4 regions of the Isoptericola aurantiacus genome follow, and region 4 is predicted to be linked to each of the others. Evidence: riboswitches for the same ligand, from Rfam matches in the RefSeq annotation. Region 4 holds a riboswitch; each other region holds the start of a gene.
The links. Region 4 has a riboswitch for thiamine pyrophosphate ahead of thiO (glycine oxidase ThiO). Riboswitches for the same ligand answer to the same signal wherever they lie in the genome.

Region 1 (6,776 bases), on a different contig from region 4:
GCGGCAGTCTCTAGCGCTCAGAGCCCCAGGAACTCCGCGACCCGCACGGACGCCGGCTCGGCCCGCAGCAGGTCCGGGGTGTCCACCTGCAGCACGCGGCCGGCGTCCATGACGGCGACGCGGTCGGCGACGGTGAACGCCTCGGTGTGGTCGTGCGTGACGAACACCGCCGTGGTCCCCGTGGAGCGCAGGGCGTCGCGCACGTCGACGGCGAGGCGTTCGCGCAGCTGCCGGTCGAGCGCCGAGAGGGGCTCGTCCAGCAGCAGCAGCCGCGGCCGCGGGGCCAGCGCCCGGGCCAGCGCGACCCGCTGCCGCTCCCCTCCGGACAGCGTCACCACGGCCCGCCGCGCGTACCCGGCCAGCCCGACGTCGTCGAGCAGCTCCGCCACCCGCTCCTCGCGGTCGGGGCGCGGCATCCCCTGCACCTCGAGACCGTAGGCCACGTTCCGTCCGACGTCGCGGTGCGGGAAGAGCTGACCGTCCTGGAAGAGCAGCCCGAAGCCGCGCCGGTGCACCGGGACGCCCGCCAGGTTCGCCCCGTCGAACGCGACGGACCCGTGGGCGAGGGGTTCCAGGCCCGCCACGGCCCGCAGCAGGGACGACTTGCCGCACCCGCTCGGGCCGAGCAGGGCGACGATCTCGCCGGCCGCGACGTCCAGCGACACACCGGCCACCGCCGTCGTGCCGATGCCCGCACGGCGGCGGCGCGAGCCCTCGACGCCGTAGCGCACGACGACGTCGCGCACGCTCAGGCCCGCGCTCCGTCCGGTGGGCACCGCCATCAGAACTCCCCTCCGGCCGCGTCGCCGCGCAGCCGCTCGGCCACCATCATGACGCCCGCCGTGAGCGCCGCCAGCACCACCGACGCCGCGAGCGCCATCCCGTAGTTCTGCGCGCCGGGCTGCCCGATGAGGCGGAAGATCACCACCGGCAGCGTCGCGGCGTCGGGGCGGGCGAGGAACGAGGTCGCGCCGAACTCGCCGAGCGAGACGGCGAACGCGAACCCGATCGCCAGCCCGAGCGACCGGGCCGCCAGCGGGCCGTCCACGGTGCGCAGCACGCGTCCGGGTGCGGCACCGAGGGTGGCGGCGACCTCGCGCAGCCGCGGGTCGACGGCGCGCAGGACGGGCAGGACGGTGCGCACGACGAGCGGGATCGCGACGACCGCCTGCGCGATCGGCACCAGCAGTCCCGAGGTGCGCAGGTCGACGTCGAACCCGAGCGGCCGGTCGAGCGTGATGAGGAAGCCGAAGCCGACGGTCACGGCGGACACACCGAGCGGGAGCATGAACACGCCGTCCAGCACGCCGACGGTGCGGCGCAGGCCGGCGGACCGGGGGCGCCGGGACACCACCAGCGCGACGAGCCCGCCGATCACGACGGCGAGGAGCGCGGCGAGCGTCGCGGTGCGCAACGAGGTGGCCGTGGCCTCCCAGACGGTGACGGTCAGCGCGTTGCGGCCGCCGGTGGTCCCCAGGGCCACGTAGTTGTCCAGCCCCCAGGTGCCGTCGGGGCCCTGGAACGAACGGGCCACCAGACCCGCCAGCGGCAGGACGAGCAGGACGGCGACGACGACGGCGGTGGCCGCGGCGGGCAGGGCGTCCGCCGCCCGGCGCAGGTCGAGGCGGTGCGCGGCGGAACGGTCGCTGTTCAGGGCCAGCGCGCGTTCCCGCCCGGTGCGCAGCCGGGAGCTGACGACCAGCGCGGTGGCGACGACGACGAGCTGCAGCACGCTGAGGACCGCCGCCGAGCGCAGGTCGAGGAACTGGGTGGTGCGGATCCAGATCTCGGTCTCGATCGTGCCGTAGCGGGTGCCGCCGAGGACGAGCACGACGCCGAACGCCGTCGAGCAGAACAGGAACACGACGGACGCGGCCGAGGCGATCGCCGGGCCGAGCGCAGGGAGCGTCACGGTGCGGAACGCGCGCCACGGGGTCGCGCCGAGCGAGCGGGCCGCCTGCTCGGCCCGCGGGTCGAGGCGCTCCCAGAGCCCGCCGACCGTGCGGACCACCACCGCGTAGTTGAAGAACACCAGCGCGACGACGATCCCGGCGAACGACGCCTCGAACCCGAGCCCGCCGAGCGCCCCGGACGGCGCGAAGAGCGCGCGGAAGGCGACGCCGACGACGACGGTGGGCAGCACGAACGGGACGGTCACCAGAGCGCGGGCGAGCGTACGTCCGGGGAACCGACATCTGTACAGGACATACGCCGCGGGCAGCCCGAGCAGGACGCTGACGACCGTCCCGACGGAGGCCTGGGCGAGCGTCTGGCCGACCACACGCCAGGTCCGCGGGCGGCTCAGGACCTCCGCGAACCCCGAGAGGTCCAGCACCCGCCCGCCCACGCCGTCGTCGGCGAAGAAGCCCTGCACGACCAGCGCGACCACCGGCCACGCGAAGAACACGCCGAGGAACAGCAGCGGCAGGCCGGCCGCGAGTCCCCAGCCCAGCCATGCTCCCGGACGGACGCGGCGGCGCGACCGGACCTCCGCGCCGCGCGTCCGGCTCGCGGCCGGGGCCCCCGGGTCGCTCCCGGCGCTCAACCGATGACCGTCGCCGTCCACTGCTCGATCCACTCGTCACGGTGCGCGTCGATCTCCGCCGGCGCCACGTCGTGCGGCTCCTCGGCGAGCGGCGCGAACTGCTCCCACTCGGCCGGCAGCTCCACCGAGGCGTCCGCCGGGTACATGTACATGCTTCCCGGGACGTCCGCCTGCACCTCGTCCGAGGCCAGGAAGTCCACCAGGGCCCGCGCACCGTCCGGGTTGTCCGTACCGCTGAGCACCCCCGCGTACTCGACCTGCCGGAAGCACGTGTCCAGCAGCGCCGCCGTCGTCGTCGCGTCGCCGTCCTGCGTCACCGTGAACGCCGGCGACGTGGCGTAGGACAGCACGATCGGACGTTCGCCGCCCTCGCCGGCACCGGAGAAGTCGACGTAGTAGGCGTCGTTCCAGCCGTCGGCCACCTTGAGGCCGTTGTCGGCGAGCTGCGACCAGTAGTCCTGCCAGCCGTCCTCGCCGAACTCCTCGACCGTGGCCAGCAGGAACGCGAAGCCCGGCGACGACGTGGCCGGGTTGGTCACGACCGTCAGGTCCGCGTACTCCGGGTCGAGGAGGTCGGTGAACGTGGCGGGCGGCTCGACGTCCACGTCGTCGAACCAGGCCGTGTCGACGTTCAGGCAGACGTCGCCCTTGTCGATCGGGGTGAGACCGTCCAGCCCGTCCCCGACCAGGCTCGCCGCCGAGTCGTCGAGACCGGCCGGCTGGTACGGCTCGAACACGCCCGCGTCGACCGCCCGTGAGGCGAACGTGTTGTCGACGCCGTAGACGACGTCCCCCAGGGGTGAGTCCGCGGTGAGCACGAGCTGGTTGACCAGCGTGCCGGCGTCCCCGACCGCGACCTGCTCGACCGTCAGCCCGGTCTCGGACTCGAACGACTCCAGCAGCCCGTCGCCGAGCGCGAAGGAGTCGTGCGTGACGAGCGTGACGGTGCCGGACAGCTCGGCGGGGCCGGCGCTCGCGGCGCTGTCGGCGGGCACCGGCGTGCTCCCGGACTCGCCCGGGGCGTCCTCCCCCGTGCAGGCGGCGAGCGCGGGCACCAGGCCCACGACGGCGAGTGCCGCGAGGGTGCGGCGGGTACGGATGGTCATGCGTCCTCCTCAGACGTGCGAGAAGGGGGTCCGCCGGCCCGTGCCACGGGTCGACGGGTCGAGAAGCCCGACTTCCTCCACCGGTGCGAGCCGGATCAGGTTCGAGGGTCTGCGGTGGTCCGCACTCTCAGCGCCGTGGGCGCTCCCCTGTCGTTCCCCCCGAGCCTACACACCCGCCGCACGCTACGGTGGTGGCGTCCGCCCGGCGGACGTGCTGCGCACCGAGCAACAGGAGGATCCGTGGAGAAGTCAGAGCAGTCCGAGCCGACGCTGGCCGTCAAGGTCGGCACCATGGCCGCGACGCTCGTCGCCGGCTGGGTGGCGCAGAAGCTCATCAAGGTGATCTGGGAGAAGGCGACCGGCAACGACGCCCCGATCGACCTGGACGCCGACGACATCCCGATCGTCCAGGCGATCACCTTCGCCGCGGTGACCGGTGGCGTCGCCGTGTTCGCGCGGCGCCTGGCCCGCCAGGGCGTCGTCAAGGCCGTCGACCGCCGGGCGCGCGACGTCTCCGTCGTCTGACCGGCAACGCCCTCGTCCCGAGGGCGGCGCCACCGCGTCGGCCGAGAAGCCGTCGGGACGCCCGGACGCCTCAGTCGCGGTCGCCCTGACGGCGTCGGGCGAGCTGCGCCTCGTGCCCGCGGGGGCGGTCGACGACGTGGACGGCGGCGAGCGCGTTCTCGAGGCGCTCGGCCGACGGCCCCTCGCCGCAGCCCAGGGCTTCCATCACCTGGGCCGCCGCCGAGTGCACGGCCACCCCCTTGCGCGCGGCGACCTGGCTGAGCACGTCGGCGGCCGCGGGTTCCGAGATCCCACGGACCACCATGATCGCGCCCTTGACCTGCTCGACGGCCGCCGTGGCCGCCATCGCGCGGCCGACCGCCCGGTGGGACTCCCGCTCGAGCGCCTCCCGGGTGAGCGGGCTGGCGTCCAGGACGTAGCCGCCGACCTGGGTGATCTCGCCGTCCGGTTCGTGGCGCCCCTCCCCCGTGACCACCACGGTGCGCGACTTGCCGTGCGAGTCGACGATCCGGAAGCCGCTGCCGAACGGCCGCCCGGTGCGCAGTGCCACACCCGCGGTCCGTGACAGCCGGGCGCGGTCGTCCGGGTGGATGCGGGACCGCAGGACGTCGAGGCTCGGCTCGACGTCACCGGGTTCGCGGCCGTGCATCCGGTAGACCTCGTCGGACCACCAGGTCCGCCCCGAGGCGACATCGACCCGGTAGCGCCCCACGACGAGCTGCGCACCGACCGCCAGGGACTCCGCGATCCCGGACAGCCCGGTGCCGCCCCGGACGGTCCGGTGCGACGACGTCGGCGCGCTCATCTCCACCCCCTGCCGACCGGCTCGGCCGCCGGTCGGGTCGGATGGGCCCACCGTACCGTCGCGCACGGGAACCGCCACCGGAGCGGCGAGCTTCACCCCCGGGCGGGTTCGACCGCCCCCACCCCCGTGTCCGTCCCGGCCGACGCCTCGGCCCGCTGCGCGGCGAGGTGGGCCCGCACCGACCAGGTGACGGCCGCGGCCCAGACGACGGCGACGAACGCCAGCGCCGCCGTCGTCCAGCCGCTCGGGGCCTCGAACGCCTGGAGCAGCGTGCGTGTGTTGGTCAGGACGATGATGCCGCCCACGGCCGAACCGAGGACGCGTGGCGGCACGAGACGCACCAGCCAGGCCGCGATCGGTGCGGCGACGAGTCCGCCGGCGAGCAGCGCGAGAGCCCACGCCGGGTCGATCCCGGCCGTCCCGAGACCGACGAAGAACCCGAGGCTGGCGGCGACGGCGACGAAGAACTCGCTGGTGTCGATCGACCCGATGACCTTGCGCGGCTCGAGGCGTCCGCTCGCCAGGATCGCCGGCGTCCCGACCGGACCCCAGCCGCCACCGCCCGTGGCGTCCATGAACCCGGCGACGAGCCCGAGCGGCGTCAGGAACCGGCGACGCAGCGGCTGGCCGAGCCGGTCGGTCCGCAGACCGCGGAACGTGAAGCGCAGCAGCACGTACAGGCCGAGCCCCAGCAGCAGCACGGACATCAGCGGCTTGGCGAGATCGGTGGCCAGCCACGACAGGAAGGTCGCGCCGAGGAACGCGCCCACGGCGCCCGGGATGCCGATCCGGGCGACGACCTTCCAGTCGACGTTGCCGAATCGCCAGTGCGACGCCCCCGAGGCGAGCGTCGTGCCGATCTCGGCCAGGTGGACGGTGGCCGACGCCGCCGCGGGGTTGGTGCCGATCGCCAGCAGCAGCGTGGTCGAGGTGACGCCGTAGGCCATGCCCAGGCTGCCGTCGACGAGCTGCGCGCCGAGCCCGACGAGAGCCAGGAGAACGAGTGTCTGCACGGGAGTTCCTTCCGTCCGGTCGCGGCGGAGCGCCGCGGTGGATCTGAACATACCCGATCAGTCTGGTCGGATTCAATGGTATTCGAGAGGTGGTGGGGCCCGAACCGCAGGGGGCGCGGTCAGTTGTTCTCCCAGGCTCCGTCCGTACGCGTGAGGTGCCGGACGCCGTCGGGCACCGTCCCGGCGGCGAGGTCGGCCATCGTCACCTGCTCCAGGACGGCACGGACGTTGACCCGCAGGGCCACCCAGACGTCGAGCAGGGTCGAGGCGGCCCCCGTGTAGTCGAGGTCGGAGGGCCGGTGGTCGCGGACGAAGACGAGCGGGCCGTCGACGGCACGGACGACGTCGGCCACCGTGACCTGCTCGGCGGGGCGCGCGAGGACGTACCCGCCCGACGCGCCCCGCCGGCTCGCGACCACGCCCTCGCGACGCAGGTCCCGCAGGATGGCCTCGAGGAACCGGTGCGGGATGTCCTGCGCCTGGGCCAGCACCTCCGCCGGCACCGGGCTCGCATCGGGTGCTGCGGCGAGCTCCGCCGTCGCGCGAACGGCGTAGTCGGCCTTGGCGGAGACCCTCACAGTCGTCCCTCCCGGTCGGTGCTCAGCTCGGAGCAGCCATGGTAGAGGCCCGGCCGGACCCGCTGCACGGTGCGTTCACCAGCTCCCGGAACGGCGGGCGGACTCGGCGAACGACCCCGTCACCGGCAGGTCCGGGACGAGCACCGCCTGGACCGCGTGGTAGATGTCGGGCTTGCCCTGCCAGACGTCCTGGGACGGAGCGTT
Region 2 (6,776 bases), on a different contig from region 4:
TCACGGTAGTAGAGCTGTGACGTGCGCTGGAACCAGCGTGTCAGCAGCCACGCCGGCACGAGAGCCACCGCCAGCACCAGACCGGAACGCCAGTCCACGTAGAACAGGGCGCCCGCGGTGAAGACCATGAGCATCAGGGAGGACACCACGCCCGTCAGGCCGCCGTCGAAGAGCTCGCGCAACGCCTCGAGGTCGGAGGTCTGCCGGCTGATGACCCGCCCCGAGGTGTACGACTCGTGGAACTCCAGCGACAGGCGTTGCGTGTGCCGGAACACCCGGCGTCGCAGCTCGAACAGGACGCTCTGCGCGACCCGCGCCGCGGCGCGCACGTACGCGCCGGCACAGATCCCGCCCAGCACGGCCGCCAGCACGTAGGCGCCGCCGACGGCGACCAGCCGCCCCGGGTCGCCGTCACGCAGCGCGGGCAGCGCGGTGTCGATGGCGGCCTGGACCAGCAGGGGCCCGGCGACCTGGCCGAGCGTGCTGACCACCACGAGCAGCCCCGCCCACGCCAGCATGCGCCCCCGGGGCCGCAGCAGCTGACCGAGCAGGCGCAGCGACCGGCTCCGCACCGCCCGGGAGGCGTCCTGGTCGAGTCCGGTCGTGTCGTCGGCCGCGGCGTCGGTCGGACGGCGCCTGGCGGTGTGCTCGTCGCGGCTCATCGGGCCACCTCCTCCTCGTCGGCGTCCTGGGTACGCTCCTGCTCGTGCTCGACCCAGTCCTCCTCCAGGGAGGCGATGACGTAGCGGTAGTGGGCGTCCGTGGCGAGCAGCTCGCGGTGCGTCCCCACGGCGGTGATCCGGCCGCCGTCGAGCACCGCGACCCGGTCCGCGAGCGCCACCGTCGAGGGACGGTGGGCGATGACGAGGTTGGTGGTGCCGGTCAGGACCTGGTGCAGCCGGGCGGTGACGGCTTCCTCCGTGGTGACGTCGAGCGCGGAGAGGGGGTCGTCGAGGACCAGGACCCGCGGCCGGGCGGCGATGGCCCGGGCCAGGGCGAGGCGTTGTCGCTGCCCGCCGGAGAGCGACAGGCCTTCCTCACCGATGCGCGTGTCCAGGCCCTGCGGCAGGTCGTGGACGAACCCTGCCTGGGCGACCTCGACGGCTTCCTGCAGGAGGTCCTCCCGGGCGGCGTCCGGCAGCGCGGGGTCGACCCCGAGCAGGACGTTCTCCCGCACCGTGGTGGAGAACAGCGTGGGTTCCTCGAAGGCGACGGCGACGGCGCGACGCACGTCCTGGCGTCGCAGGTCCCGCACGTCGACGCCGTCGAGCAGGACGGCGCCGGAGGTCACGTCGTGGATGCGGGGCAGCAGCATCGCCAGGGTGGACTTGCCGGAGCCGGTGAGGCCGACCAGCGCGGTGGTGGTGCCGGCGGGCAGGTCGAGGTCGAGGTGTTCCAGCACCGGCCGGTCGTCGTCGGCGTGGCGGAACCCGACGTCGCGTAGCGTGACCTCGCCCCGCACGGCTCCGAGCTCGCAGGGGCGGTCGGGGTCCGTCAGGGGGTTGGGTGTCTCGACGACCTCGAAGAAGCGGTCGACGGCGGTGCGGGCGTTGAGCGTCATCGACAGCGTCATGCCGAGCTCGACCACGGGGCCGTTGATGACGGCGGCGGTGAGGAAGAAGGCCGCGAGCGCCCCGACGGTGATCTGCCCCTCGGCGGCGAGCCAGACGCCCAGGACGAGGCACACCGCCAGGGTGAGCTCGGGGATGAGCTGCAGGGACGTGGTGACGGTGGCCTGGTTGCCCGCCTTGCGGATCTCGGTGCGGCGCAGCTCCTCGGCCTGCCCGGAGAAGGAGTCGAGGGCGTCCTCGCCGCGCCCGAAGGCCTTGAGCACCCGGATGCCGTGCACCGACTCCTCGACGGTGTTGGCCAGGTCGCCGTTCTGGTCCTGGGAGAGGCGTGCGATGACCCGGTACCGGCGGGAGAAGCGGAAGGCGATGATCGTCACGGGGATCGCACCGGCGAGGTAGACCAGACCGAGCCAGCCGGCCGTGGCCAGCAGGATGCCGACGCCGACGACGATGGTGATGCTGGACACGACCAGCTGGAGGAGACCGAAGACGAGCCAGCGGCGCAGGAGGCCGAGGTCGCTCATCGAGCGGCTGAGCAGCTGTCCGCCGGGCCAGCGGTCGTGGAAGGCGGCGGGCAGCTGGAGCAGGTGCCGGAACAGGACCATGCGCAGCTCGGCCTCGACCCGGGTGCCGGGGTACATCACGAGGTTGCGACGCAGCAGGATGAGGCCGGCCTCGGCGAGCCCGAGGCCGAGCACCGCCAGGGTGGGCCACACGAGCGAGGTCAGGTCGTGCGCGGCCACCCCGGCGGCGAGCGGGCCCTCCACCAGCACCTGCAGCACGCGCGGGATGGCCAGTGCGGCGAGGCTGGCCCCGAGGGCGGCGACGAGGCCACCGACGAGGCGTGGCAGCACGGGACGGACGTAGGGCAGCAGGCGCAGGACGGACGAGATCGTGCCGAGGTGCGATCCCGCGGGGGCGCGGCGGTCTTCGGTCGGGCTGGTGGGCATCGCCGTCCATTGTCGCACCGGGCACCGACATGTTTGCTCCGGGCACGCTCCGGCACGTCAGGGCCGCAGCCTCACGAAGTGGTCCACCGGACCGTGCCCGCGCCCGACCTCCAGCTCCTCCCCGGCGGCGATCGCGGCCGTCAGCCACTCCTTGGTCTCGCGCAGCGCACGGCACCAGTCCCCGCCGGCCGCGTAGCGGGTCGCCAGCCCGCTGGACAGCGAGCACCCGGTGCCGTGCGTGCTGGACGTGCGCACGCGAGGCGCCGCGAGCTCGGCGACCGACCCGGTCGGCCCCACGAGCGCGTCGAGCACCGTGCTGCCGTCCAGGTGACCGCCCTTGGCGACCACCAGGACGCCGTGCCGCGCGGCGAGACGGGTCGCCTGCTCCAGCACGCCCTCCCAGTCGACGGCCTGCGGCTCGGCCAGCAGCACGGCGAGCTCGGGCACGTTGGGGGTGACGACGTCGGCGTGGTCGAGCAGGTCACGCACGGCGTCCTGGGCGGCGGCGTCGAGCAGGCGGTCCCCGGAGGTGGCGACCATGACCGGGTCGAGCACGACGGGTGGCCGCCCCGCCCCGGGCTCGACGCCGGGACCGGAGGCCAGCCAGTCCGCCACCACCGCCGCCACCTCCGCGGAGGCCAGCATCCCGATCTTCACCGCGTCGATCGCCACGTCGGCGCTGAGCGTGGCGAGCTGCTGGGCGAGGAAGGCGGGCGGCGGCACGTGCACCCCGGTCACCCCCCGGGTGCTCTGAGCGGTCAGTGCCGTCACCGCGGCCATCCCGTAGCCGCCGGCCGCGGCGACGGACTTCAGGTCGGCCTGGATCCCGGCGCCCCCGCTGGGGTCGGAACCCGCGACCGCCAGCACCCGGGGCACGGGGCGACGGCCCGGTACGGGCACCCGTCGGGCGGCAACTCCCGGTGCGGCGGGCCGGAGGTCGGTGGGCACGGCGTCGGACACCGGCGACATCCCTTCGTCAGTACGGACTGCATCAGGTTCGACGGGTGTGATCTCAGCTCCCTGGCGGGCGCACCCCGTGTCGTGCGGCCACCGTAGCGCGACCCACGCCGCGCGAGATGCCGTCTCACCGCCGCTGCGGAAGCCGCGCACCGGTGATCCTGCCGATGCCGTGGCCGCCGACCGCGTCCGATGGTGATCGAGCAGCAACGGCGCCCGTCGAGCGCCCGGTCGTCGCCGACGACGGCCGGGTGGCGGACGCCCCGTCAGAGAGGACGAGCCATGCAGCACACCCTGAGCAGGTCCCGGACGCGTCAGCGCCTCACCGGCGTCCTGGCCTCCCTCGCCGTCGCCGTGGGCGTCGGCGTCGCGGCCGGCCCGGTGGCCAGCGCCGCGGACAACCCCTACGAGCGGGGACCGAACCCCTCCGAGTCGAGCATCGAGGCCACGCGCGGTTCCTACTCCGTGTCCCAGCGCAGCGTCTCGAGCTGGGTCCGCGGGTTCGGCGGCGGCACCATCTACTACCCGTCGACGACGTCCGACGGCGACTTCGGCGCCGTCGTCATCTCCCCCGGGTACACCGGCACGGAGAGCTCGATCGCCTGGCTCGGCCCGCGCCTGGCCTCCCAGGGCTTCGTCGTCATGACGATCGACACCAACACGATCTACGACCAGCCCGACTCCCGGGCCGACCAGCTCCAGGCGGCGCTGGACTACCTGACGGACTCCAGCGACGTCGCCGACCGGATCGACCCCGACCGCCTCGCCCTGATGGGTCACTCGATGGGCGGCGGCGGCACCCTGCGCGCCGTCGACGACAACCCGGCGATCAAGGCGGCCATCCCGATGACCCCCTGGCACCTGAAGAAGAACTGGTCCTCGATCACCACCCCGACGCTGATCTTCGGCGCGGAGAACGACACGATCGCCCCGCACCAGTCCCACGCGGAGCCGTTCTACGACTCGCTGTCCGGTTCGCTCCCCAAGGCCTACCTCGAGCTGGACGGCGCCAGCCACTTCGCGCCGAACCTGTCCAACACCACGATCGCGAAGTACTCGATCTCCTGGCTGAAGCGTTACGTGGACGACGACACCCGCTACACGCAGTTCCTCTGCCCGGGGCCGTCGACGGGACTGTTCTCCGACGTGCAGGCGTACGAGAGCTCCTGCCCGCTCTGAGCCACGACGCACGACGCCGCGGGCGGTCGCACCAGGTGCGGCCGCCCGCGGCTGTGCGTCGGCACACCGCCCCGGACGGGCTCAGGTGCCGGCACACAAGGACGGGTGGCGGCCGGCACCCGGGGACCTAGTCTCGCGGGATGAGGACGACGGCGGCACAACGAGGACGCACGGAGCTGGTGCGCGGGCTGCGGCTCCAGGCGGACGGTCCCGCACCCGACGCCTACGCCAGCCTCTGCCTCGCGCGCGCGTCCCTGGCCGCCGATCCCGTCCCGGCGCTGGCCGCCACGGTCGCCGCCGTCGGGGCCGCCTGGACGGCGGGCGACCACCCCGCCTGCGTCGAGGCACTGACCGCGGCGCTGTCCCGTCCCGGAGCGCCCGACGGGCCGCGCGAGGAGTACCTCGCGGGGATGCTCGCGCTGCTCGTCGAACGCCCCGGCGACGCGGCCCCGCTCCTGGCCGGCGTGGTCGAGCAGGTCCGTGCGACCTCGGACGGCGAGTCGCTGCTGATCGGCGTCGCGGCGGCGCTGCTGGCCGGGGACGTGGGCAGCGCCTGCCACACCGGCGCCCGGGCTCTCGCGGCAGCCCGCGCGGACGGTGACGAGGCCATGGTCGCGCGGGCCACCGAGTACGTCGCCTACGCCGAGCTCCGCGCCGGACGGCACGCCCTGGCCCGTGAGCACGCGTCACGAGGCCTGCGGGCGGCCCTGCGCACGGGCCGGGCCAACACCGCCGCGCACCACCACGCGGTCCTGGCGCTGACGGCGTCGGTGCAGGGAACCTCCGCCGAGGTCCGCGAGCACGCGCACGCGGCACTGGCCACGGCACGGCGGCACGGACTGGCCCAGCCCGTGACGCTCGCCGAGTGGGCGCTCGGCCGTGCCGAGCTCGCGCAGGGCCGGGCGGCCGAGGCCGCGGCCCGGATCGGCTCGCTGCTTGCGGACCCCGACGGCGGGGCGCACTTCGCCCTGCGGGGGCTGGTGCTGCCGTTGCTCGTCGAGGCAGCGATGCTCGCCGGCGACGACGCGACGGCCCGCGCGGCGATCCCGGAGCTGACCCGATGGAGCCGTTCGGCCGCCGATCCCCACGGCCCGGCGCTCGAGCTGCGGTGCCGCGCCCTGGTGGCGTCGGCGGACGCCGAGGCCGACGACCTCTACCGCCGGGCGCACGCGGCGCACCAGCAGGTCGGTGGCGGCTTCGAGACGGCTCGCACCCTGCTGCTGCACGGCATGTGGTTGCGCCGGCACCGCCGCCCGGGTGACGCGCGCGATCGCCTGCGCGACGCCCTGCGCCTGCTGGAACGGTGCGGCGCCGAGCCGTGGGCGCGGGGCGCCCGCACCGAGCTGCGCGCCGCCGGCGCGGTCCAGGACGCCCCCGCACCGGACGCCGTCGGGTCCCTGACACCCCACCAGCTGCGCGTCGCGCGCTGCGTGGCGGCCGGGGACACGAACCGCGAGATCGCCGAGCGCCTCGCGGTCTCCGTACGGACCGTCGACTGCCACCTGCGCAACATCTTCGTCGCGCTCCAGGTGCGTTCCCGGGTCGAGCTGACCCGGCTCCTGCCTCCGGAGCACGACCCGCCGTCGACCTAGAGACCGACCGGGCGGTATGCCATGCTGTGCCCTGGTGGACGACACCGGCGTCGTCCGCGAGGAGGAGTCATGCCCGACGTCACCGCCCAGCTCACCGCCGTGCGTGCGCCCGCCCTCGCCGCGCGGCCCGGGGCCTCCCGCTCCCCCGCGCGCCCGGCACCGCGCCGCGACGCCGACCGGTCGCGCCACCGGCTCGTCGCCTCGCTCCTGGACGGTTCCTGCCTCGTGGCCGACCTGCGTGCGGCGTCCGCCCTGCTGGGGCTTCCCGTCGACGGTCTCTACCAGGTCGTGGCGCTCGACGGCGGCGGTCCGGCGGCGCGCGCCGCCGGACGGGCCACGGTCGGCGGGTCCGGCCTGCGCGTGCACTGGCACAGCTCGCGACCGGTCGAGCACGCCCTGGTCCTGCTCGCCGAGGGCGGCAGCTCGTCGACGCCGCCCGCCCGGTCGGCGACGGATCGGGTCCCGCACCTTCCCCCCGGCGTGCGACTCGGGGCCGGGTTGCCCGTGCAGGGCCTGGCCGGCCTGGC
Region 3 (6,776 bases), 130 kb from region 4:
CCGAGCGGGAGGCCCCAGCGGTCGGGGGCAGCAGGTGCCGTCACCTGTGAAGGATAGTCCTGGCGGGGCGTCGGACGGAGACCCGTGCCGAGGGGTCGCGGGGAGGCCCTCGTGCGCTGTCAGGATGGCGTGACGAGGGCCACTTCGGGCCGATTACCACCCGGGCCCCTCGGCCCGCTATTGTTGTCTCCGCGAGTTCGTCCGCGAACTCGCTCGGCAGGTTGCCCGAGCGGCCAAAGGGAGCTGACTGTAAATCAGCCGTCATCGACTTCGTGGGTTCGAATCCCTCACCTGCCACCGCACGGAGCGTTCCTCACCTCGGTGAGGGTCCTCCGGCACCTGGGGAAGGCGCAGGTGCGGCATCGTGACCCGGATTTCTCCGGGCGCACGGAGCCGTGTAGAGTCTTCCCCGCGCCCCGATAGCTCAGTCGGTAGAGCATCTCCATGGTAAGGAGAAGGTCAAGGGTTCGATTCCCTTTCGGGGCTCTGTGACATGACGCGGGACCGTCTTCCGGGCGACCGGAGGTTGGTCTCGCGCTCCGTCACGCGCGGCGGGGTAGCTCAGCTGGTCAGAGCGCACGACTCATAATCGTGAGGTCGCGGGTTCGAGCCCCGCCCTCGCTACCGAACACAGCACCACACGGTTCGACGGCCGGCGTCGGACCACCCAGATCCTTGACGCACGTTGCGCCTTCCGGGGGCGCGAGAGGTGACACACCATGGCTTCCAAGAGCGCGGACGTCCGCCCGAAGATCACGCTCGCCTGCGTGGACTGCAAGGAGCGGAACTACATCACGAAGAAGAACCGGCGCAACAACCCGGACCGTCTGGAGATGGCGAAGTTCTGCCCGCGTTGCGGCAAGCACACCGCGCACCGCGAGACCCGCTGATCTCTCGGCAGGACCACACCGACGTGGCGAGCACCGTTCCCGACCCGGCCTACGCCGGGCGCGAGTACCCCGCGACCGAGGCCTACGCCGTCGGGCGGGAAAAGCTCCGCGAGTTCTCGACCGCCGTCGGAGCCGACCACCCCGCGCACCACGACATCGTGGCGGCGCGGGGTCTCGGCTATCCGGACCTGGTCGCTCCGCCCACGTTCGCCGTCGTGATCGCCCAGCGCGCCGAGTCCCAGTACGTCGCGGACCCGGCGGCCGGGATCGACTTCTCCCGCGTGGTGCACGCCGACGAGGGCTTCACGCACCACCGCCCGATCGTGGCCGGGGACGAGCTGCGCACGGTCCTGCACGTCGACTCGATCACCCAGCGGGCCGGCATCTCCATGATCAGCACCCGGTGCGAGATCTACGCCGCGGGGGGCGAGGGCGCCGAGCTGGGCGAGCACGTCGCCTCGGTGACGTCCAGCCTCGTGGTCCGTCCGGAGGAGTCCGCATGAGCCGCCCCGTCCTCGCCGACCTCACCGTGGGCGACGTCGTCGCCACCCGCGCGGTCGAGCTCGACCGCTCCACCCTGGTCCGCTACGCGGGCGCCAGCGGCGACTTCAACCCGATCCACTGGGACGAGGGTTTCGCCACCGACGTCGGGCTGCCCGGCGTCATCGCGCACGGGATGTGCACGATGGGCACCGTGATCGGCGTGGTCGAGGACTGGGCCGGCGACCCGGCGGCGATCGTGCGTTACGGCACCCGGTTCACCAAGCCGGTGCCCGTGCCGGCCCGCGGCACCGCCGTCGTCGAGGTGGCCGCCACCGTGGGTGCCCTCGACGCCGAGGCGGGCACCGCCCGGATCGATCTGGCCGTGACCCACGACGGAGCCAAGGTCCTGGGCCGCGCCCAGGCTCTCGTCCGTCTGTCCTGAGCCCTCCGCCCGGGTCGGCCGGGCACTTCCCCCCGTCTGGTGACACGAGTATCCTGACGATGCTGGTAGCGCTCCCACGCGGAGCGTCGACATCAAAGGAGATGCTCATGACCCAGACCCCTCGGCCGGGCCCCGTCGCCGACCCGCCCTCCGCACCACCGCCGTCGCTCCCCGCCCTCGGGCGGCGCACCGTTCTCGTCGCCGGAGCCGCCGGCGCGCTGACCGTGGCCACCGGCGGAGGGGCCTGGGCAGGCCCCGCGACGTCCGCCCGTCCGCTCGGGCGGCGCCCCGGACACCACGCCGGCGGCTCGCCGGACCACGTCGGATCGGTGCGGCGCGCCCAGGACTTCCTCGACGCCATGACCGACGCCTACCCGGACGTCAACCCCGGTCCTCGTATGGCCCAGTCCTACGCCGACCAGCTCGGCCTCTTCTCCACGGCGTTCGTCTACGACGTCGCCCTGACGATCTGCGCGTCGCTGACCGGCGGTCGCACCGAGCGTGCACGGGTGCTGGCCGACGGGCTGGTCTTCGCCCAGGAGCACGACCCCGTCTACGACGACGGCCGGCTGCGGCAGGGCTACAACACGGGTCCGTACACGTTCTACGACGGCAACCCGCAGCCGTACGGGCTCGAGCTGCCCGACGGCACGGCCAACATCGGCTGGCAGTTCGGGTTCCTGGGTACCGCCGTCGGCGACATGGCCTGGCCTGGCATCGCCCTGGCGCACACCTACGCCGCGACCGGCGAGCGCCGCTACCTGGACGCGGCGGTGCGCATCGGGGACTGGATCCTGGCCAACACCTGGTCCGAGCGCACCCTGGGCGGCTTCTCGTTCGGCGTCGACGGCGCGAACACCCCGGTCCCCAACGGGTCCACCGAGCACAACATCGACTGCGTCGCGTTCTTCCGCCTGTTGCGCGCCCTCGAGGGTGGACGGCGGTGGGCGCGGGCTGCCGACCATGCCCGGCGGTTCGTCGACAGGATGTGGGAGCCGCGCGGCGGGTACTTCTACACCGGCACGAACGACGGCGAGGCGATCAACCCCGAACCCCTGCCGCTGGACCCCCAGACCTGGGGCTGGCTGGCCCTGCGGGAGAACCGCTACGGCCGGGCGCTGGACTGGGCCGCGTCCGACCTGGCCGCGACGGACCGCGCGGGGTCGGCCGGCTCGCAGCTGCCCGACGGCGTGACCATCTCGGGTGTGACGTTCTCCAGCGCGAGCCTGGACTCGACGGCGTCGTACAACGGGATCCCGGTGCACCCCGAGGGGGTATGGCTGGAGGGCACCGCCCAGCTCGCCTGCGCGTTCGCGGACCGCGACCGCGGACGGCGCGACGCCGGCCGCGTCGAGGCTCTCCTGGCCCAGGTCCGCCGGGCCCAGGCCGAGGTCGGCGCCGGGCAGACCGTCGGCGGCCGGGCGTTGCCGGCGCGGGCAGGGGTGGTCGCGGCATCGAGCCTGCTCGACTCGGGGTTCGGGTTCGGCTACTTCCAGGTGCAGCACACCGGTGCGACGTCGTGGTACCTCATGGCCGCGGCGGGGGTGAACCCGATGCAGGTCAACGGGCTGCGCCGGGCCCGCCACCACTGACCCCTCACGCTGTGGGTATGAAATCTGCGGGTCGATATCGCTGTCATCCTGCAGATTTCATACCCACAGCGCGGGGTGGGCCGTGCGTGCTACGTTGTCGTGCGATCCCCACGGGAGCCCTGGCAAGGGCTGAGATCGAGCTGAGGCCGCTCGGACCGTCGAACCTGACCGGGTCATGCCGGCGTAGGAAGCAGGAGTCCACATGTCGCACGATGACGTCCCCGCCCGCGCGCTCGCGTACGAGCGCGACGACACCTCCGGGATCACGGTCCCGGTCACCGAGATCACCCTGGCCGACTCGCCCGACGGCCTTCCGAACGCGCCCGTGCGCGTCTACCGCACCGACGGACCGGGGGGCGACCTCACCCGCGGCATCCCCGGGCTGCGGGAGTCGTGGGTCGCCGAGCGCGGCGACACCGAGGTCTACGTCGGACGCGAGCGCGACCTCGGCGACGACGGTCGTGGCGCCCGGCGTCGTGGTGCCTCGTCGGCCGAGTGGCAGGGCGTGGCACGCCCGCCGCGTCGCGCCCGCGCCGGCCGCACCGTCACCCAGCGGTACTACGCCCGCCGGGGCGAGATCACCCCGGAGATGCGGTTCGTGGCCGTGCGCGAGGGGATCGACGTCGAGCTGGTGCGTGCGGAGGTCGCCGCGGGACGGGCGATCATCCCGAACAACGTCAACCACCCGGAGTCCGAGCCGATGATCATCGGCCGGGCGTTCACGGTGAAGGTCAACGCCAACATCGGCAACTCGGCCGTGCACTCCTCGATCGCGGAGGAGGTCGAGAAGCTGCAGTGGGCCACCCGCTGGGGCGCCGACACGGTGATGGACCTCTCCACCGGCGACGACATCCACACCACCCGCGAGTGGCTGCTGCGCAACGCCCCGGTGCCCATCGGCACGGTGCCGATCTACCAGGCCCTGGAGAAGGTCGACGGCGACGCGTCGCGCATGACGTGGGAGATCTACCGGGACACCGTCATCGAGCAGTGCGAGCAGGGTGTGGACTACATGACCGTGCACGCCGGCGTCCTGCTGCGGTACGTGCCGCTGACGGCGAACCGGGTGACCGGCATCGTGAGCCGGGGTGGGTCGATCATGGCCGGCTGGTGCCTGGCGCACCACCAGGAGAACTTCCTGTACACCCACTTCGACGAGCTGTGCGAGATCTTTGCCGCGTACGACGTCGCGTTCTCCCTCGGGGACGGCCTGCGTCCCGGGTCGATCGCCGACGCCAACGACGCCGCCCAGTTCGCCGAGCTCGACACCCTGGCCGAGCTGACCCGGCGCGCCGGGGAGCACGACGTCCAGGTGATGGTGGAAGGCCCCGGTCACGTGCCGCTGCACCTGGTGCGCGAGAACGTGGAGCGTCAGCAGGAGCTGTGCGACGGCGCGCCGTTCTACACGCTCGGGCCGCTGGTCACCGACATCGCGCCGGGCTACGACCACATCACCTCGGCGATCGGCGCGACGGAGATCGCCCGGTACGGCACAGCGATGCTCTGCTACGTCACGCCCAAGGAGCACCTGGGCCTGCCGAACCGCGACGACGTGCGCACCGGCGTGGTCACCTACAAGATCGCCGCGCACGCGGCCGACGTCGCCAAGGGGCACCCGGGCGCGACGGCGCGGGACGACGCGTTGAGCAAGGCGCGGTTCGAGTTCCGCTGGCGCGACCAGTTCAACCTGTCGCTGGACCCCGAGCTGGCGGAGTCCTACCACGACGAGACGTTGCCGGCCGAGGCGGCCAAGACGGCGCACTTCTGCTCGATGTGCGGGCCCAAGTTCTGCTCGATGCGGATCTCGCAGGACATCCGTGACGAGTTCGGCGACGCCGCCGCCCAGGGGGAGCGGGTCGCCGCCGCCGAGGCCGCGGCGGGCATGGCGGAGAAGTCCGCCGAGTTCCGTGCCGCCGGGGGAGAGGTCTACCTGCCCACCCCCACGGTCCCCGCGAGGTAGGCGACCCGTCCGCGAGGTAGGCCATCCGGAATTCCGGACGGCCCACCTCGCGGTCGGGTCGCTTACCTCGCGGACGGGCCGCCTATCTCGCCGGGAGGTCGCCTACCTCGCGAGGGTGGTGGTGGCCCGGGGTCTCGGATGGTGGCCGCCGTCTGGACCCAGCGGTTAGGCGAGGCTAAGTTAGGCGAGCCTGACTTAACCATCCCCTCTGCGAGGAGCCCACGGACGTGCCCACCACTCCGCCCGACGCGACGCTGACCAGCACCGACGCACTGCTGACCAGCGGTACGGCCGATGCCTACGCCCGCACGGTCCGTCACGTCGTCGACGACGTCGCCACCCGCCTCGCCGCGGTGTCCCAGCCGTGGAGCGGCGCGAGCCGGTCCGAGCTGACCGCGCTGGTGGACGCCGTCGACCTCGACACCCCGGGTGTCGGCGCCCGCGAGGCCCTCCGCGAGGCGGGCGAGCTGTACGCCACCCACGCCGTGTGGTTCCACGACCCGGCCTACGCGGCGCACCTCAACTGCCCCGTGGCGATCCCCGCCGTCGGCGCCGAGGCGATGCTGGCGGCGATCAACACCTCGGTCGACACCTACGATCAGTCCACCGTGGCCACCCTCATGGAGCGGAGACTGATCGCCTGGACCACGGAGCGGATCGGCTTCGCCGCCGGTGACGGCGTCTTCACCTCCGGCGGGACGCAGTCCAACCTGCACGCCCTGCTCGCGGCCCGGGAGCGGTCGCTCACCGGGCCGGACGGCCGGCGTCTGACGGGTGTCGCGCGGCACGGGCTCCAGGACCGGCTCCGGATCCTGACCGGGTCGGGCAGCCACTTCTCCGTGGCCAAGTCCGCGATGATCCTCGGCCTGTCCGACGACGCGGTGGTCACGGTCGGCACCGACGAGGACGGCCGCCTCGACCCGGCGGCGCTGGACGACGCGGTGGCCGCGACCGAGCGGGACGGCGGCGTCGTCATGGCGGTCGTCGCCACGGCCGGCACCACCGACCGCGGGTGCGTCGACCCGCTGGAGGCGATCGCCGCACGGTGCGACGCGGCGGACCTCTGGCTCCACGTCGACGCCGCCTACGGCGGTGGCCTGCTCGTCTCCGCCACGCGGCGCCACCTGCTGGACGGGATCGAGCGAGCCCGCTCCGTCACGGTCGACTTCCACAAGACGTTCTTCCAGCCGGTGTCGGCCAGCGCGGTGCTGGTGCGCGACCCCGCGGACCTGGCCCGCACGGCGTGGCACGCCGACTACCTCAACCCGGCGGAGGACACCGCCGAGGTCAACCAGGTGGACCGGTCGCTGCAGACGACCCGCCGGTTCGACGCCCTCAAGCTGTGGACGACGCTGCGCGCGATCGGGCCGGACGGCATCGGTGCGATGCTCGACGCCGTGTGCGACCTG
Region 4 (6,776 bases):
GGCGGCCTGGGCAGCCCCGCGCTGCTGTACCTGGCGGCTGCCGGGGTGGGCACGCTCGGCATCGTCGACGACGACGTCGTGGACGTCACCAACCTGCAGCGCCAGGTGGCCCACGGGCAGGCCGACCTCGGGCGGCCCAAGGTGGCCTCGGCGCGTGCCACGGTCGCGGAGGTCAACCCGCACGTCGAGGTGGTCGAGCACCCGGTGCGCCTCACCCCGGACACCGTCCTGGAGGTGCTGGGCGGCTACGACGTCGTGCTGGACGGCGCCGACAACTTCCCCACGCGCTACCTGGTCTCCGACGCCGCGGAGGTGCTCGGGCTGCCGGTGGTGTGGGGCTCGATCGACCGGTTCGACGGGCAGGTCAGCGTGTTCTGGGGCGCCCCGCGGTGCACGGTGCCCGACGACGGCACCGGCCGCGCCGCGGGGACCGTGACGCGCCGCGGGGTCACCTACCGCGACGTCTTCCCCGTGCCGCCGCCGCCCGGCGTGGTGCCCGACTGCGCCACCGGGGGCGTGCTCGGCGCGATGTGCGGGACGGTCGGGTCGGTGATGGCGACCGAGGCGGTCAAGCTGATCACCGGCGTCGGGCAGTCCCTGCTCGGCCGGCTCGCCGTGTACGACGCGCTCGCACCCGACTGGCGCGAGCTCACCGTGCGGCCGGACCCGACCCGCGAGCCCGTCATCGCGCTGCTGCCGGGCGACGACGCCTACGCCGCGTTCTGCGGTCTGGCTCCCGCGACGTCCGCTCCCGCGACGTCCGTCCAGGACGCCGGGCGCGCCGACCCGGAGGTCTCGCCCGCGCGGGCCCGCGAGCTGCTGACGGGTGAGCGTCCTGCGGCGCTGGTGGACGTGCGCGAGGAGTGGGAGTCCCGCCTGGCCCCCGTGGAGGGTGCCCGGCTGGCGCCGAGCGGGACGTTCCTCGGCACGACGCCGGAGGGCCCGGACGCCGCCGCTCGAGCCGCGCTGAACGGGCTGCCCACCGACCGGCCGGTGCTGCTCGTGTGCGCCGCCGGTCCCCGGTCGCTGCGGGTGGCGCAGGTGGCACGCGCCGCCGGGATCGACGCGCGGTCCGTCGTCGGCGGGGCGCGCGCGCTGCGGGAGGCCTGAGGGGCTCGGCCGCCCCGGACTCCCGCGGTGCGCGGCGTGACCGGCTACAGCGAGAGGTCGAGCCGCCCCTCGTCCGGAGAGCTCGCGAGCGCCCCCTCGCGCCGCGGGATCCGCCCGGCACCGGCCGCGAGCCGGCCCGACTCGACGGCGAGGCGCATCGCCGTCGCCATCCGTACCGGGTCCTCGGCCCGGGTGACGGCCGTGGCCAGCAGGACGCCGTCGCACCCGAGCTCCATCGCCTCCGCGGCGTCGGAGGCGGTGCCGATCCCGGCGTCGAGGATCACGGGCACGCGGGCCTCGGCGCTGATGGCCGCGATGTTGCGCGGGTTGAGGATGCCCAGCCCGGAGCCGATGGGGGCGCCGAGGGGCATGACCGCGGCGCAGCCGACGTCCTGGAGCCGGCGCGCCAGGATCGGGTCGTCGTTGGTGTAGGGCAGCACCACGAACCCGTCGCGCACGAGCTCGTCGGCGGCCTCGACGAGTCCGACCGGGTCCGGCAGCAGCGTGACGTCGTCGGCGATCACCTCGAGCTTGACCCAGTGCGTGCCGCACGCCTCGCGGGCGAGCTGCGCGGTCAGCACCGCCTCGCGCACCGAGAAGCAGCCCGCGGTGTTGGGCAGGGCACGGATGCCGAGCCGTTCCAGCAGGCCCCAGATCCCGGCGTCGTGGGCGGCCTCCCCGCCGGCCCGCGGTGCGACGCGACGCATCGCGACGGTCGTCAGGGCGGTGCCGGAGGCGACGAGCGCGTCGGACAGCGTGAGCAGGTGGTGGGCGCCGCCGGTGCCCATGACCAGCCGGGAGCCGATCTCGGTCCCGGCCACGACGAGCGGGTCGGCGGCCCCTGCGGTGCGGGCCTCGGGGGTGGTCGCGGTGGGCATGGTCCTCCTCAGCCGCCCTGGACGGCCGTGACGATCTCGACGCGGTCCCCGGCGCGGACCACGGTGGCGTCCCACGCGCCACGGGGGACCACGGCGTCGTCGACGGCGGCGGCCACGCCGCGCGGGACGCCGTCGGCCACGTGGCCGGGCAGGAGCGCCACGACGAGTTCGGTCAGCGCCACGGCGCCCGTGGCCCCCAGGTCGTACGGCTCGCCGTTGACGTGTGCGGTGGTCGGCGGCGGGGCGGGCAGGTCGGTGGTGGTCATCCGGGTGCTCCGTCCGGGGTGCGCGGGTCGTGGGCGGACGGGCTGAACCGTCGCGGGTCGGTGGCTCGCAGGGCGGCGAGGGTGGCGCCCGGGTCGGTCCCGGCGTCGTCGACGCCGAACCACGAGCCCGTCACGCCGGCGACGACGACGTCGGCGGTCAGCGGCGCCAGGAGGATGCCGTTGCGGTGGTGGCCGGTGGCCAGGTGGAGGCCCGGGACGTGCGTCGGGCCCAGCAGCGGCAGGTTGTCGGGCGTGGCGGGGCGTGCCCGGGGAGTCACCTCGACGAGCGCGGCCTCGTCGACGGCGGGGATCAGCACCCGGGCGTCGCGCAGCAGGGCGTACACCCCGCCCGCGCTGGCGCGGCGGTCGTCCGGGTTCTCCTCGGTCGTCGCCCCGATCACGAGCTCGCAGTGCCCGGCCCACGGTCCGTCGGTCGCGGGGGCGCGGGGCACGACGTACACCGGGCGCCCCTGCACCAGGCCCCGCAGGACGTACCCGGGGGTGAGCGACGGGTCGGCCTGCAGCCGCAGGGTCTGACCCTTGACCGGCCGGACGGGGACCGTGACGCCGGGCACCCCGGCGAGCAGCGGGGCCGAGGCCCAGCCGGCCGCGACGACGGTGGCGCCCGCCCGGTGCCGGTGCTCGGCGTCGTCCACGGCGCCGACGACCCGACCGTCGCGCTGCTCGAGGTGCACGGCCGTGCGGGGCACGACGACGCCGTCGGGGTGACCCGCGACGGCGCGCAGCAGGGCGCCGTGCGCGGCACGCGGGTCGACGGCGTGGTCGCCGGCGACCCAGGCGGCCGCGGCCAGCCGGGGGCCGAGCAACGGTTCACGCCGTCGCGCGTCGGCGACGGCCACCTCCGTGGAGTCCACCTGGTGGGTGACGTGCAGCGCGAGCACGCGCCGCAGCAGCGCGGCGTCGGTCTCGTCGTAGGCGAGGGTCAGCGTCCCGGACTCGCGCAGGCCGACGCCGGTGCCGGTGGCCGCCTCGAGGTCGGCGGCGAAGGTGAGCCAGCGCTCGGCGCCGGCGAGGTGCAGGCGCAGCGCGGCGTGCTCGGTGAACTCCGCCTCGGTGGCGGGCGCGAGCATCCCGGCGGCGGCGTGCGTGGAGCCGTCCCCCGGGTCGGGGTCGAGCACGGTCACGGTCAGGCCGGCCTCGAGGGCGCGCCAGGCCACCGCGAGGCCGATGATGCCGGCGCCCACGACGACGAGGTCGCGGACGCCCTCGGGCGGGGTGGTGGCACTGTCCACCGGTGCTCCCTTCGCTGGCATGATCCAGATCAGGTGGGACGGTCGGCGCGCGGCGCCCTCTCAGCCCCCCTGCGAGGCTCCCGTGCTCCGGACAGCCTACTCGGATCGTGGCCGTCCCTAGACTCTCCCGTGATGAACCCCGCCGCAGCACGTGCCCGTCTGGCCGACGCCCGTCTCTACCTGTGCACCGACGCCCGGCAGGACCGCGGTGACCTCGAGTCCTTCCTGCACGCAGCGCTGGCGGGTGGCGTCGACGTGGTCCAGCTCCGCGACAAGACCCTCGACGTGGCCCGCGAGCTGGAGCTGCAGCGGCTCGTGGCGCGGGTCGCCGCCGAGCACGGGGCGCTGTGGGCGGTCAACGACCGCGCGGACGTCGCCTCCCTGACCGGCGCCCCCGCGGTCCACATGGGCCAGGGCGACCTCCCGGTGCCCGCCGTCCGGTCGCTGCTCGGACCTGGTCCTGCGCTCGGCCGGTCCACGCACACGGCGGCGCAGGCGGCCGCCGCGGAGGCGGACGACGACGTCGACTACTTCTGCGTCGGACCGCTGTGGGCGACGCCCACCAAGCCGGGCCGCGCCGCCGTCGGGCTCGACCTGCTGCGCGAGGTCGCGGGGACCGCACCGACCACCCCGTGGTTCGCGATCGGGGGGATCGACGCCGAGCGGCTCGACGCGGTGCTGGCGGCGGGTGCGCGGCGCGTCGTCGTCGTGCGCGCGATCACGGAGGCCGCTGATCCGCAGCGCGCGGCGCGGGAGCTGCGCGAGCGGCTCGACGGCTGACCGCACGAGCGGCGGGCGCCGAGGGACCGAGGGTGACCGAGCCGACGTCCTGAGCGCCGGACGTGCGCCCGGACCGCGCCGGCAGGCCTCTATCCTGGTGCGGTGACGACCCCCGCCACCGCCCCCGAGACCTCCGAAGCCGCCGCGACCCCGCGCCCTGTGCTCGTCGTGGACTTCGGCGCCCAGTACGCCCAGCTCATCGCGCGTCGTGTGCGCGAGGCCAACGTCTACTCCGAGATCGTCCCGCACACGTGGACGCCGGAGCAGATGCTCGCCCGCGACCCGGCCGCCATCATCCTGTCCGGGGGGCCGTCGTCGGTGTACGCGACCGGCGCGCCCTTCGTGGACCCGGCCCTGTTCGACGCCGGTGTCCCGGTGCTGGGCATCTGCTACGGGTTCCAGGCGATGGCGCAGGCGCTGGGCGGCACGGTCGCCCAGACCGGTGCGCGCGAGTACGGCGGTACCGAGGTCGAGGTCTGCTCCGCCGGCGTGCTGCTCGCCGACACGCCCGTCACCCAGACCACGTGGATGAGCCACGGCGACTCCGTGCACGCCGCGCCCGAGGGCTTCGAGGTGCTGGCGACGTCGTCCGGGTCCCCGGTCGCGGCGTTCGAGGACACGGGGCGCCGGCTGTACGGGGTGCAGTGGCACCCCGAGGTCAAGCACTCGGCGCACGGCCAGACGATCCTCGAGCACTTCCTCTACGAGGGCGCCGGGCTGGCGCCCGACTGGACGCCGGGCAACGTCATCGCCGACCAGGTCGCCGCCATCCGCGCCCAGGTGGGCGACGCCCGGGTGATCTGCGGGCTGTCCGGCGGCGTCGACTCCTCGGTGGCGGCCGCGCTGGTGCAGCAGGCCGTCGGGGACCAGCTCACGTGCGTGTTCGTGGACCACGGGCTGCTCCGCGAGGGCGAGGTGGAGCAGGTCGAGCGCGACTTCGTCGCCGCCACCGGCGTCCACCTCGTGGTGCGGGACGAGCGTCAGCGGTTCCTCGACGCGCTCGAGGGGCACAGCGACCCCGAGACCAAGCGCAAGATCATCGGCCGTGAGTTCATCCGGGTGTTCGAGGACGCCGCGCGCGACGTCGTCGCGGACGCGGGCGAGCACGGCGAGCAGGTGAAGTTCCTCGTCCAGGGCACCTTGTACCCCGACGTCGTGGAGTCCGGCGGCGGCGAGGGCGCGGCCAACATCAAGTCCCACCACAACGTCGGCGGGCTGCCCGACGACCTGCAGTTCGAGCTCGTCGAGCCGCTGCGCACCCTGTTCAAGGACGAGGTGCGGGCCGTGGGCCGCGAGCTGGGGGTGCCCGAGCCGATCGTGGCCCGGCAGCCGTTCCCGGGCCCGGGTCTGGGCATCCGCATCATCGGCGAGGTCACGGGCGAGCGGCTGGAGATCCTGCGCCGCGCCGACGCCATCGCTCGTGCGGAGCTGACCAGGGCCGGCCTGGACGGCGAGATCTGGCAGTGCCCGGTCGTGCTCCTGGCGGACGTGCGCTCGGTGGGGGTCCAGGGTGACGGCCGCACCTACGGCCACCCGATCGTGCTGCGCCCCGTCTCCAGCGAGGACGCCATGACGGCGGACTGGACCCGCATGCCCTACGACGTCCTGTCGGTGATCTCCACCCGCATCACGAACGAGGTGAGCGAGGTCAACCGGGTGGTGCTCGACGTGACGAGCAAGCCCCCGGGGACCATCGAGTGGGAGTGACGCCCACGCCCTGAGGGGCGAAGTGCGGGCGCCACCTGCGGTTTCGCCGCGACGACTCTTCCGGATTCGGCTACGTTGAGCGTGAGGACCGTCACACCGACAGCGTGACCGAGGAGAGGCGCAGCCATGTCGAGCACAGTCACCGTCCGACCCGCCAAGGGAGTTCGCGGGATCGGGATGTTTTCCATCATCGCCGGCATCGTCCTCGTGGTGGCCGGCATCGTCGTCTGGGTCGTGGTGTCCCAGACGCTCGCGGACGAGAAGATCGTCGTCTCGGACGACGCGAACATGTTCGCCGGCCAGGAGGTCGCCGGGCCGTTCACGGCGTACGCCCAGGCCGAGGTCATCGACAAGCACGCGCTCGAGATGGCCGACGGCATGACCTACGCCGAGCTCGACCAGGAGGACCCGACCCGCGAGACCGTCATGGACGCCTCGTTCCTGCGGGCGTCGCTGTTCACCTCGGTGGTCGCCTTCGGGGTGTGCGCCCTGGTGATCGGGCTCGGGCTGATGTTCATCCTCATCGGCGCCGCCCTGAGACGGCTGGCAGGAGGCCCTTCGGTCGCGGTCGACACCCCGGCCTACTCCTCGGGCGGGGACCTGTCCCGCACCCCGGGCGAGCCCGCCCCGACGACCAACCCGGGGCCCGAGCGACGTCCGGTGACCGGGGCCCACGCGGCCGAACCCCACGCGACCCCGGCCGCCGGGACCGGCTCGGGGACCGCCGTCGACCCGACGCCGTCGACCCGCCTGGACGAGGACACGAACCCCGGGCCGGCCGC

Region 1: it holds a riboswitch for thiamine pyrophosphate, as region 4 does, so the genes downstream of both, ACIQLL_RS15080 (thiamine ABC transporter substrate-binding protein) here and thiO (glycine oxidase ThiO) in region 4, are expected to answer to the same signal.
Region 2: it holds a riboswitch for thiamine pyrophosphate, as region 4 does, so the genes downstream of both, thiD (bifunctional hydroxymethylpyrimidine kinase/phosphomethylpyrimidine kinase) here and thiO (glycine oxidase ThiO) in region 4, are expected to answer to the same signal.
Region 3: it holds a riboswitch for thiamine pyrophosphate, as region 4 does, so the genes downstream of both, thiC (phosphomethylpyrimidine synthase ThiC) here and thiO (glycine oxidase ThiO) in region 4, are expected to answer to the same signal.

The regions. Positions count from the first base shown of each region.
Region 1 is NZ_JBJBAE010000005.1:287,745-294,520, forward strand. Features, by position in the region: gene ACIQLL_RS15065 (response regulator transcription factor) at 1-14, shown strand, start outside; gene ACIQLL_RS15070 (ABC transporter ATP-binding protein) at 18-782, opposite strand; gene ACIQLL_RS15075 (ABC transporter permease) at 782-2,545, opposite strand; gene ACIQLL_RS15080 (thiamine ABC transporter substrate-binding protein) at 2,542-3,651, opposite strand; TPP riboswitch at 3,707-3,810, opposite strand; gene ACIQLL_RS15085 (DUF4235 domain-containing protein) at 3,892-4,176, shown strand; gene ACIQLL_RS15090 (PAS and ANTAR domain-containing protein) at 4,247-4,981, opposite strand; gene ACIQLL_RS15095 (sulfite exporter TauE/SafE family protein) at 5,074-5,994, opposite strand; gene ACIQLL_RS15100 (RrF2 family transcriptional regulator) at 6,114-6,572, opposite strand; gene ACIQLL_RS15105 (AGE family epimerase/isomerase) at 6,648-6,776, opposite strand, start outside.
Region 2 is NZ_JBJBAE010000002.1:368,897-375,672, forward strand. Features, by position in the region: gene ACIQLL_RS08545 (ABC transporter ATP-binding protein) at 1-662, opposite strand, end outside; gene ACIQLL_RS08550 (ABC transporter ATP-binding protein) at 659-2,521, opposite strand; gene thiD (bifunctional hydroxymethylpyrimidine kinase/phosphomethylpyrimidine kinase) at 2,579-3,481, opposite strand; TPP riboswitch at 3,473-3,568, opposite strand; gene ACIQLL_RS08560 (alpha/beta hydrolase family protein) at 3,761-4,657, shown strand; gene ACIQLL_RS08565 (LuxR C-terminal-related transcriptional regulator) at 4,798-6,249, shown strand; gene ACIQLL_RS08570 (PucR family transcriptional regulator) at 6,319-6,776, shown strand, end outside.
Region 3 is NZ_JBJBAE010000001.1:204,726-211,501, reverse strand. Features, by position in the region: gene rarD (EamA family transporter RarD) at 1-44, opposite strand, end outside; tRNA gene ACIQLL_RS00975 (tRNA-Tyr) at 216-297, shown strand; tRNA gene ACIQLL_RS00970 (tRNA-Thr) at 414-486, shown strand; tRNA gene ACIQLL_RS00965 (tRNA-Met) at 551-624, shown strand; gene rpmG (50S ribosomal protein L33) at 720-890, shown strand; gene ACIQLL_RS00955 (FAS1-like dehydratase domain-containing protein) at 914-1,393, shown strand; gene ACIQLL_RS00950 (MaoC family dehydratase) at 1,390-1,815, shown strand; gene ACIQLL_RS00945 (Tat pathway signal sequence domain protein) at 1,923-3,407, shown strand; TPP riboswitch at 3,508-3,614, shown strand; gene thiC (phosphomethylpyrimidine synthase ThiC) at 3,610-5,367, shown strand; gene ACIQLL_RS00935 (pyridoxal phosphate-dependent decarboxylase family protein) at 5,595-6,776, shown strand, end outside.
Region 4 is NZ_JBJBAE010000001.1:78,161-84,936, reverse strand. Features, by position in the region: gene ACIQLL_RS00315 (ThiF family adenylyltransferase) at 1-1,110, shown strand, start outside; gene ACIQLL_RS00310 (thiazole synthase) at 1,155-1,988, opposite strand; gene thiS (sulfur carrier protein ThiS) at 1,997-2,254, opposite strand; gene thiO (glycine oxidase ThiO) at 2,251-3,507, opposite strand; TPP riboswitch at 3,497-3,601, opposite strand; gene thiE (thiamine phosphate synthase) at 3,640-4,287, shown strand; gene guaA (glutamine-hydrolyzing GMP synthase) at 4,390-5,994, shown strand; gene ACIQLL_RS00285 (hypothetical protein) at 6,172-6,776, shown strand, end outside.